Regions from separate parts of the Peribacillus sp. P4_C12 genome, predicted to be linked through region 1. Evidence: riboswitches for the same ligand, from Rfam matches in the RefSeq annotation. Region 1 holds a riboswitch; each other region holds the start of a gene.
The links. A riboswitch is a leader RNA that binds a small molecule or an ion and turns the genes downstream of it on or off. The one in region 1 is predicted to bind S-adenosylmethionine.
Positions count from the first base shown of each region.

Region 2: linked by a shared signal. The riboswitch ahead of AC1DUW_RS07695 (Fur-regulated basic protein FbpA) and the one ahead of AC1DUW_RS07585 (methionine biosynthesis PLP-dependent protein) in region 1 are both predicted to bind S-adenosylmethionine.
Region 3: linked by a shared signal. The riboswitch ahead of AC1DUW_RS10385 (methionine ABC transporter ATP-binding protein) and the one ahead of AC1DUW_RS07585 (methionine biosynthesis PLP-dependent protein) in region 1 are both predicted to bind S-adenosylmethionine.

Region 1 covers NZ_JBFUIB010000027.1:11,155-14,437, reverse strand. Annotated here, with positions in the region: gene fumC (class II fumarate hydratase) at 1-1,333, opposite strand, end outside; SAM riboswitch class I at 1,695-1,808, shown strand; gene AC1DUW_RS07585 (methionine biosynthesis PLP-dependent protein) at 1,893-3,005, shown strand; gene metC (cystathionine beta-lyase) at 3,002-3,283, shown strand, end outside.
Region 2 covers NZ_JBFUIB010000028.1:3,132-6,414, reverse strand. Annotated here, with positions in the region: gene tenA (thiaminase II) at 1-519, opposite strand, end outside; TPP riboswitch at 638-727, opposite strand; TPP riboswitch at 805-908, opposite strand; SAM riboswitch class I at 1,067-1,171, shown strand; gene AC1DUW_RS07695 (Fur-regulated basic protein FbpA) at 1,345-1,533, shown strand; gene AC1DUW_RS07690 (aspartyl-phosphate phosphatase Spo0E family protein) at 1,806-1,997, shown strand; gene AC1DUW_RS07685 (GNAT family N-acetyltransferase) at 2,087-2,593, opposite strand; gene AC1DUW_RS07680 (DUF459 domain-containing protein) at 2,828-3,283, shown strand, end outside.
Region 3 covers NZ_JBFUIB010000049.1:10,840-14,122, forward strand. Annotated here, with positions in the region: gene AC1DUW_RS10380 (methionine ABC transporter permease) at 1-411, opposite strand, end outside; gene AC1DUW_RS10385 (methionine ABC transporter ATP-binding protein) at 425-1,447, opposite strand; SAM riboswitch class I at 1,788-1,899, opposite strand.

The DNA.
Region 1 (3,283 bases):
CAGTCAAGAATTCCAATTTCAACGCTGCTTCTTTTAATGTAGAGTTGTCTTTGAATGCAGTTTTGGCAATTTTAGCTGCTTTTTCATAACCGATATGTGGGTTCAATGCTGTTACTAGCATAAGAGAACGGTCAACATTTTCTTTGATTTTATCTTCATTTGCTGTGATGCCTACTGCACAATTATTGTTGAAAGAGTGAATGCCTTCTGTCAATAATTTAACAGTTTGTAGGAAGTTATAAATGATAACTGGTTTGAATACGTTCAATTCGAAGTTACCTTGGCTTGCTGCAAAGCCGATTGTTGCATCGTTACCAACAATTTGTGTCGCAATCATTGTTAGCGCTTCACTTTGTGTTGGATTTACTTTACCTGGCATGATAGAGCTACCTGGCTCGTTTTCAGGAATAGCGATTTCACCGATTCCGCTTCTTGGGCCGCTTGCCAGCCATCTAACATCGTTCGCAATTTTCATTAAGTCCGCTGCTAATGCTTTTAATGCGCCATGAGCGTAAACAATTTCGTTATGACTTGTTAATGCATGGAACTTATTATCCGATGTTACGAAAGAATGTCCTGTATCCGCCGCGATTTGTTTTGCAGAAAGTCCTGGAAATTCTTTTTTCGTATTGATCCCAGTACCTACAGCTGTACCGCCTAGTGCTAGATTCAATAGTTTTTGACTGCTTTCTTCAATCATCACTAAGTCTTTATCAAGCATCGCTTTCCAACCAGAGATTTCTTGACCTAAAGTTAGTGGTGTTGCATCTTGAAGATGTGTACGTCCAATTTTCACAAGATCCCAGAATTCTTTTTCTTTTGCTGCAAAAGTATCACGAAGTACTTTAATCGCCGGTACTAATTTTTCAGCAACTTCCATATAGGCTGCAATATGCATAGCCGTTGGGAATGTGTCATTAGAGCTTTGCGCCTTGTTGACATCATCATTTGGGTGAAGGGTTTCGGACTCACCGTTTTCTTTTAACCATTCATTCCCTTTGTTAGCGACCACTTCATTCACATTCATATTACTTTGCGTGCCACTGCCTGTTTGCCAGACCACAAGGGGGAAATGTTCATCAAGTGTACCTTCTAGAATTTCGCCACAAATTTTAACGATGGCATTCTTTTTCACTTCTGAAAGATCACCAAGGTCATAGTTCACTTTAGCTGCCGCTTGCTTTACATATGCAAACGCACGGACTAATTCAATCGGCATTTTTTCATTACCAATTTTGAAGTTGTTACGGCTTCTCTCGGTTTGTGCTCCCCAATACTTATCAGCAGGAACTTTCACTTCACCCATCGTATCTCGTTCGATTCTGTATTCCATGTGTTCTCCTCCTATGTTTGCACTATCCACCGAAAACCTTATGTATATGAAATGAATAATGACATATTATTAATTCTCTCTATTCATTGTACAAATTTTATTATTTTAAAGCAAAAAAACTGAACAAAACCTTCCCTATATTTCAGAAAATCCATTTAATTAAACAAAGTCTTTTAAAGAATCTCAACACCTTATACCATCGGTTTCCACAATATTTTAGGGGTTTTTTATTGGACCAATCATGTTTTGACAACGCTAGTCCTAATTAACCAATAAAGAATTATCAAGCAATATTTTCCCAGAATGTTCTTGACAGCACTATATATATATAGTAAATTCAAAAGAAATTGAATAATCTAAACTCTTATCGAGAGAGGTATAGGGAATGGCCCGATGACACCTCAGCAACCTTCATTTGTTTCAAACCAATGAAAAGGTGCTAATTCCACAAGTTTGTGAACTTGGAAGATAAGAAGAATGACTCGTCCATACTTAACCAAGTCTTCTTCTTAAAGAAGACTTTTTTTATTTTATAAAACACAAAGGAGCAGTGAAAACTATGTATAAAACAGAAACATATCTTGCTCAACTAGGTAATCGCAGTGAAACGGCGACAGGAACAGTCAATCCGCCGGTTTACTTTTCGACAGCTTTCCGTCACGAAGGAATTGGCCAATCAACTGGATTCGATTACACAAGGACAGGTAATCCAACACGTCAACTTTTGGAACAATCCATCGCCAACCTTGAAAGAGGCGACCAAGGATATGCCTGCAGTTCAGGAATGGCGGCCATTTCGACCATACTAGCCTTATTTAAATCAGGTGATGCATGGATAGTCAGCGAAGATCTATATGGTGGTACATATCGTTTGCTAGAACAAGGTTTTAAAAAATGGGGCTTACAGTGTGACTATGTAAACACTTGTTGTTTAGAGGATATCGAAAAAGCTATTACTCCTCAAACAAAAGCCATCTTTATCGAAACTCCCACTAACCCTCTTATGCAGCAAACAGATATTAGCGCTGTTGCCGCACTTGCCAAACAATTTAATTTACTGTTGATTGTTGACAACACTTTTTATACGCCGCTTCTGCAGCAGCCTATCCTGCTTGGAGCTGATATTGTAATCCATAGCGCAACGAAGTATCTCGGTGGTCATAATGATGTTCTGGCTGGACTAATCGTGGCTAAAGGTGCAGAATTATGTGATTCGATTGCCTTCCATCATAATGGAACAGGAGCGGTGTTGAGCCCATTTGATTCATGGCTGTTAATGCGCGGAATGAAAACCCTGGCACTGCGGATGGAACGTCATGAAAAGAACGCCAAAATCCTTGTAGATTATTTATCAGAACATGAATGTGTAACGGACGTCCTGTATCCCGGTAGAGGTGGTATGATTTCTTTCCGGATAATTGACGAAGCAGCTGTCAATCCATTTTTACAATCACTTTCATTAATTTCATTTGCAGAAAGTCTTGGAGGCGTTGAAAGCTTCATCACCTATCCGGCTACACAAACACATGCCGATATCCCTCTTGAAGTTAGAACTGCTAATGGGGTTTGTAATCGACTTCTACGCTTCTCGGTTGGCATCGAAGACAGCGACGATTTAATTCAAGACCTGCAACAAGCATTTGCACATGTAAAAAGGGAGGCACTACGATGACAAATCATGATTTCAGTTTTGAAACCAAATTACTTCATAACCAGCATAAATTCGATCCGACAACAGGCGGTGTGAGCGTCCCTATTCAGCACGCTTCCACTTTCCATCAAACTGATATCGATACATTCGGCAAGTACGATTACAGCAGGAGCGGAAATCCAACACGGGAAGCACTTGAAGATATCATTGCCGAGCTTGAAGATGGTACTCGCGGCTTTGCCTTTTCATCAGGTATGGCGGCCATTTCAACAGCATTCCTTCTGCTTTCTGCTGGCGAC
Region 2 (3,283 bases), on a different contig from region 1:
CGAATAGGATTTAATCCAATCAGCATAGCGATTGTTTTCTAATGCTTCACCATTTTGTTCTTTTAATAGCAAACCGATCTCATAATAATCCCAAGCGCATGGAAGGAGGCAGGCGATCAGGTCGGCCAAAGTCCCATTTTGGGCTGCATTTAGCATGTAACCCGTATAAGCTAGAGTGGTTGGGGTGGGTTCTGTATTTTCCAATTCGATTGAGCTGATTCCGAATTCCAAAGCATAATGTCGATGGATATCCATTTCTACTTGAAGGGTTTCATTCAAAATACTTGCAAACTTAGCCATAGTTTCGAGATTATGAGCTTTGATGACTCCTAACGCAAAGAGTTTGGAATAATCCATTAGATAGATATAGTCCTGCTTTAGGTAATAGGCAAATTTCTTTTCTGAAAGCGTCCCATCTCCAATCGCCTGAACAAAGGGATGTGTATGGTTCCTTTTCCAGATTCCTTTTGCCCGTTCATGAAGTCTATCACTGAAGGTTTCTAATTCTGTATTCTCCATGGTACATCCTCCTTGAAATTTAAAATTTACTAAAATTGTAAAGTGTGCATACACTATCTGATCAACAAAAAAACCGCTCTCTGAAAGAAAGCGGCTGTTACCGAGGAAGAAGCAAATTCCTTCTTACAGCCTGCTTCCCTCCGCTGGTATGACCAGATCAGGTGCAAAGGGTTTGATTCTCAGCAAAAGTGCTCCCCTAGCAGTCTAATTATTCACTTTTTCCATCTAAAAAAAAACCGCTCCTGAAAAACGGAGCGGGGCAGATGGATAAAGTCATGTGTTTAAAGACGATATCATCCACTTCCCTCCGCCGGTATGATCCGGTTCAGGTTCAAAGGGTCCGGAACAAATTCCATCTCAGTCTTAAAAAGACTCCCCTAGTGGTGTGAATGTATGTAATTACTGACATCATATCAGAAAGCCAGGAAATTGCAACCCAATTTGAATGGGATCTATAGAGAATACCTATCAAAAAAAGGGAGAACCATGTGATTGACTTTTGAAGAATATTGGGATAAAATCATGTCTACATCATTTATATATTGAATTCTTATCCAGAGAGGTGGAGGGACTTGGCCCAAAGAAACCTCGGCAGCAGACCCATTTTGGGAACTGTGCTACATCCAACAAGCATACGCTTGGAAGATAAGAAGAGCCGAACGGACTACTGTAAGCCTCTTCTTGAATTAGAAGAGGCTTTTATTTTTGTGAAATAACGTTTAGTGACATAATAGAAAAAATATAATTTGGTGAAAATGAAACCTGTTACTACAATTTAGCTCATATGAAAGCGGGCTGATGAAGACAAGGAAAGGAGCCATTTACATGGCAGAATTATTTAAGAGAATTGAACAGAGGAAGGCATTGCTGATTGAAGAGTTATTAGCGAATGGAGTTTATAAAACCTCTGATGAAAGACATCTTTATGATGTTCCATTAAAAGTGCTTGAAGATGAATATAAGATTGTAATAAATAGACCTAATATCGAGTCTCCTTCAGAGTGGATGACATAGTAAGAGTTCTTAAAATACTTTACTATCTTAAAATATTATTTAATCTGATGAATATTATTAAAGCATTCGCAGTGTACATGAGTGAATGCTTTTTTATTTGTCTAGAATATAAAATGTCATAAAAAAGACACAAACAGGGAATGGAATAGGCTTTTTGTCACATTTATCTAGTGGAATAACACATTTTAATTTCCATATATGGTTGATTTTAACTACTTATTTCTTTATCATAAAAGATGTAAGAAAATTGAATAAATAGGAAGTGACTATAGATGCCCCCACAGATAACCGTAGAAAGAATAGAAGAAAAGAGACGGGAAATGATTAAATTGGCAGCTGATTATGGTTTTACAAGCCTTCTAACTGTTCAAGCAAGTCAAGAATTGGATTCGCTGTTAAATGCTATAACAAATAAAAGAAAATCAGAATATTTTTTGCTTAAGAAAGTTTATAGTGATTTTTAAATTTCGTCAGTGACTTTAAAATAGATTCCTTCATTTAAACTAAAAAAGGCTACTGCTGAATGAAGGCAATAGCTTTTATGTAATGAAATTCAAATATTAACACGCTTACCAAGGATTACTAAATCCCGTTCAATACCATCTAGCTCGGCAACTTGAGGTAAATGCGCCCATTCTTCAAAACCAAATTTAGAAAACAGTCTTATGCTCGGTGTATTGTGAGCAAATATAAAACCAAGTAGTGTCTTAACTCCTAATTTTGGACTCACTTCAATTGCCTTTTGAATCGAAATTTGTCCAATTCCTTTTCCCCGGAAATAATCATCAATATATATACTGATCTCGGCAGTGGAATCATAGGCTGGCCTACCATAGAAAGATTGAAAACTCATCCATCCAGCAGTTTTTCCTTCGAATGTAATAATATAAAGCGGTCGTTTTTCTGAATGATGTTCCTCAAACCATTTAAGCCTCGATTGAACTGAAACAGGTTCTGTATCTGCAGTGACCATCCTTGACGCAATAGTCGAATTATATATTTCGACTACTCTTGGTAAATCTGTTAGTTCTGCATCCCTAAACTCTATGTAACTATCCATCATTTTAACTCCTATCCTTATTATGTATACAACCTCCAGAAACTTGGGATTCCCATCCTATTAATGAATAAAAGGAGGTTGACGAAAACCCGTTCCATTGAATGCTTTTATTGTATCATACACTTTTTACAGTTTATCTGACAATTCATTTTTTTGCATGTTAAGTATGTTCATTTTTGGGGTAATTACAAGATAAAATACTTCATAGTAAATACATTACATAAGGGGAAACGAATGAATAAAATAGTAGGTTTATTCGTAATTGTACTAGTTATTTGTTTTGCTGCATATAAGTTTCAGGCTTCAGAGTCGGAAGATGTGATGGCTTTTGGAGATTCGTTAACCTATGGAAAAGGTGATAAGGATGGGGAAGGTTATGTAGAAGGTCTGGAGGATGAATTGAATAATCCTGATTCTGAAAAAAAAGTCCGTTTTTGGAATTACGGTATTAAAGGCCAGGTTACAGATGGTGTCATTGATCAGCTTGAAGGTAATCAAATTAACACGAAATTGGACAAAGCCGACACGTTTATTGTTTATATTGGAACAAACGACTTGATTAACAGTAATGGAGGTAACTTGAAAAAAATAAGTGATCAAAAAATAAATGATGGTAAACGTGAGTATATTGACCATCTACATAAAATTCTTTCTACACTATTAAAGAAAAACAAAAAAGCGAATATACTG
Region 3 (3,283 bases), on a different contig from region 1:
CAAAAAGCGATAAATGATTTGCCATGTCGTCGCCCCCATCGCCTGAGCTGCCTCGATGATCCCTTTGTCCACTTCCAACAGGGAGTTCTCCACAAGCCGGGCAATATAAGGAGCCGCGTAAAAGATTAGCGGAACAATGGCCGCATTCGTTCCGATCGCACTGCCGACAATCATTCTGGTAAACGGAATAAGTGCTACAAGCAAGATGATGAAAGGAACCGACCGCAATATATTGATGACCGGGTTCAATACATTAAAGATCCATTTATTCTCCAGGATGTGACCCTTTCTTGTAATGACAAGTAAGATTCCTAGCGGAAGTCCAATCAGCCCGGAAAATATCAATGAGATGGCTACCATATAAAGTGTGTCACCGAAAGCTGTCGACAGCTGGTCTGCCGTTATTTCCATTCCCCAAAGTGTATTACCCATTTATCTGCACCTCCTGGACGAGAATCCCCTCATCTTTAATATATTGATAAGCCTTGTCCACCTCTTGTTTGTTCCCTGTCACTTCAATAATTAAATTTCCAAAAGGTGTTTCCTGAATTTCAGAAATATTAGCTGATAAAACACTTAAATGAACATCAAATTTCTTCGAGATGGTTGAAAGTAAAGGATTGCCTGATGTAGTACCAATAAAGTTAATTTTCCAAATAATCGGAATATATGATCCGATATTTTTCAGGAAACTTTGTGGGATCTCGTCGTGAATAACAGTTCGTACAAAGTTTTTTGCGATATCTGTTTGGGGCTTCGCAAAAACTTCGAAAACCGAACCTTGTTCAACCACGCGTCCGCCTTCCATGACCGCAACCTTATTGCAAATTTCCCTAATTACAGACATTTCATGAGTGATTAGCAAAATGGTAATATTATATTCTTTATTAATTTTTTTTAAGAGTTGCAGTACAGCACTCGTTGTTTGTGGATCCAATGCTGACGTCGCTTCATCACACAAAAGAATCGATGGGTTGGTAGCCAACGCTCTAGCAATCCCTATTCGTTGCTTTTGACCGCCAGACAATTGTTCCGGATAACTCCTTGCTTTACTTGATAAGCCAACGAACTCTAACAACTCGCCTACCCGCTCTTTGATTTCTTTACTGGGAGTTCCCGATAAAACTAGCGGCATGGCAATATTATCAAAAACTGTCTTTGAGTTAAGTAAGTTAAAATGTTGAAAAATCATGCCGATTTTTTTCTTTTCTGCCCGTAATTCCTTCGGATTCAATTTGGTTAAATCCTTTCCCCCAACAATAACCTGTCCATCTGAAGGGTGTTCGAGTAGATTGACTAACCGAATCAACGTACTTTTTCCGGCTCCACTATAACCGACAACACCAAAAATATCGCCTTTTTCAACTGTCAAATTAATTCCTTTCAAAGCTTCAACAGTCTGTTTCTTTGTTTGATAAACCTTTTTAACATTTTGAAACTCAATCATTCTGTCTCCCCCCATGCTGTTTATTTGTACGAATTCATTATCCAGAGAAGAGCTTTGCAAAGTTTCATAATGATAGGGTTAAATTTTCGTAACTCACGAGTAATTGTGTGAAACTCACGAGTAAATGCGCGAAACTCACGAGTAAATCTGTCAAACTCACGAGTAATTGCTTATAATTCACGATTAGTGCGCAAAACTTGCGAATAATTACACCAATTCTCCAAATAACCATATACATTCTGAATAAACAAAAGAGGCCTCTTCCGTCATCAGACAGAAGAGGCCTCTTTTAGACATAAAAAAGAGTAAACTCTTAAATTAATTATCTAAGAAAAGCTCCTTCTTATCTTTCAAACTTTCGTCCGTTGGAATTAGCACAGTATTTTTACAAAAGTAAAAACCCGCTGCCGAGGTATCATAGGGCCAAGTCCCTCCACATCTCTTGATAAGAAATAACGTATTTATTTAATTATGTTCCTCACTATATATTCAAATTTCACTAATGTCAACTCTATTTTGAATAATCTAAAATATTTTTATAGTATAATTATTAATCGTTCATTTAACTATACCTTAAGACAGGTCAGATTTTGCCCTGCATACCATGTATACGGTCAACCTAGGCATAGACTCTATTACAAAAAAACGAAAACATAACGAAGTCAGTCAGGATCAGGACTTCCTTCCTCATAAGGAAAGCTCTGTATCTTGATAAAATAACGGCAAACTTTTGGCAAACTCACTATTCGGGTTGCTACTCACGGTCTGCCTTATCCATGCGGGGAGCTCCCTGCGCCCCCCACTCTTACAATCTTTTGATTGGGGTTTACGTTTGTTTTTGAGTTTTTGACCATTTTTTGATAGCAAACTTTCGGTACGTTTAGTTTCAAAAAGAAAAGACAATAATATATAGTTCCATATATTTCGTGGTGAAAATGCGGTTATAAACTTTTTTGCATCTGTTTTAAATATGTGAGTACCCTTTGCCCTCATATCTGTAATAATAAAAGTTCATTTATTATTAGAGGGAAGGAAGACTACACATGTTTTTTTCACCTTTAGCATCTTTATAAAAGCTCTTTCCTTAGAAGAGTTTATTTCTTTTAATTAAAAAACAATCGATAGGGTTTGAATTCTATAGTATGTCTACTTTCTTATCAGCAAAAACAAATCGCTATTTAGAAGCTTCTAATTTTGTCGATATCTACTCAGAATTTGTAGATATTTCTCGGGAAATTGTTGAAATTTGAAAATGGTGATTCCGAATAGTTGGAACAAAGGAATTTCTACTTTAAATTTGATTGCCTTAGGTTTAAATAGTTATAACGCAAATTAACACCTTAATATCGTAAAAGAGAMTAAAAAAAAGGTAATGAAACCTTTTTCTTATTGCAGTAATGGTTCGTAATGGGTTCTTTGTTGTTCAGTTTTAAGCTATGACATATCGTTTGTCAGTTAGATGTTCATTTCACGCGTAGCTGCGAGTTCATTGGTTAAAAATTAAGATCTCTTTTAATTGAATGGGAACATGGGTTAAATAAATTGTCATATATATCGGGTATCGCTATCTCTTTTAAAAACTTCTAATTTTGTCGATATCTACTCAGAATTTGTAGATATTTCTCGGGAAATTGTTGAAATTTGAAAATGGTGATTCCGAATAGTTGGAACAAAGGAATTTCTACTTTTGATTTGGGTGCCTTAGGTTTAAATAGTCATAACGTAAATTAACACCTTAATATCGTAAAGGAGACTAAAGAAAAGGTAATGAAACCTTTTTCTTATTACAGTAATATTTCGTAATGGGTTCTTTGTTGTTCAGTTTTAAGCTATGAC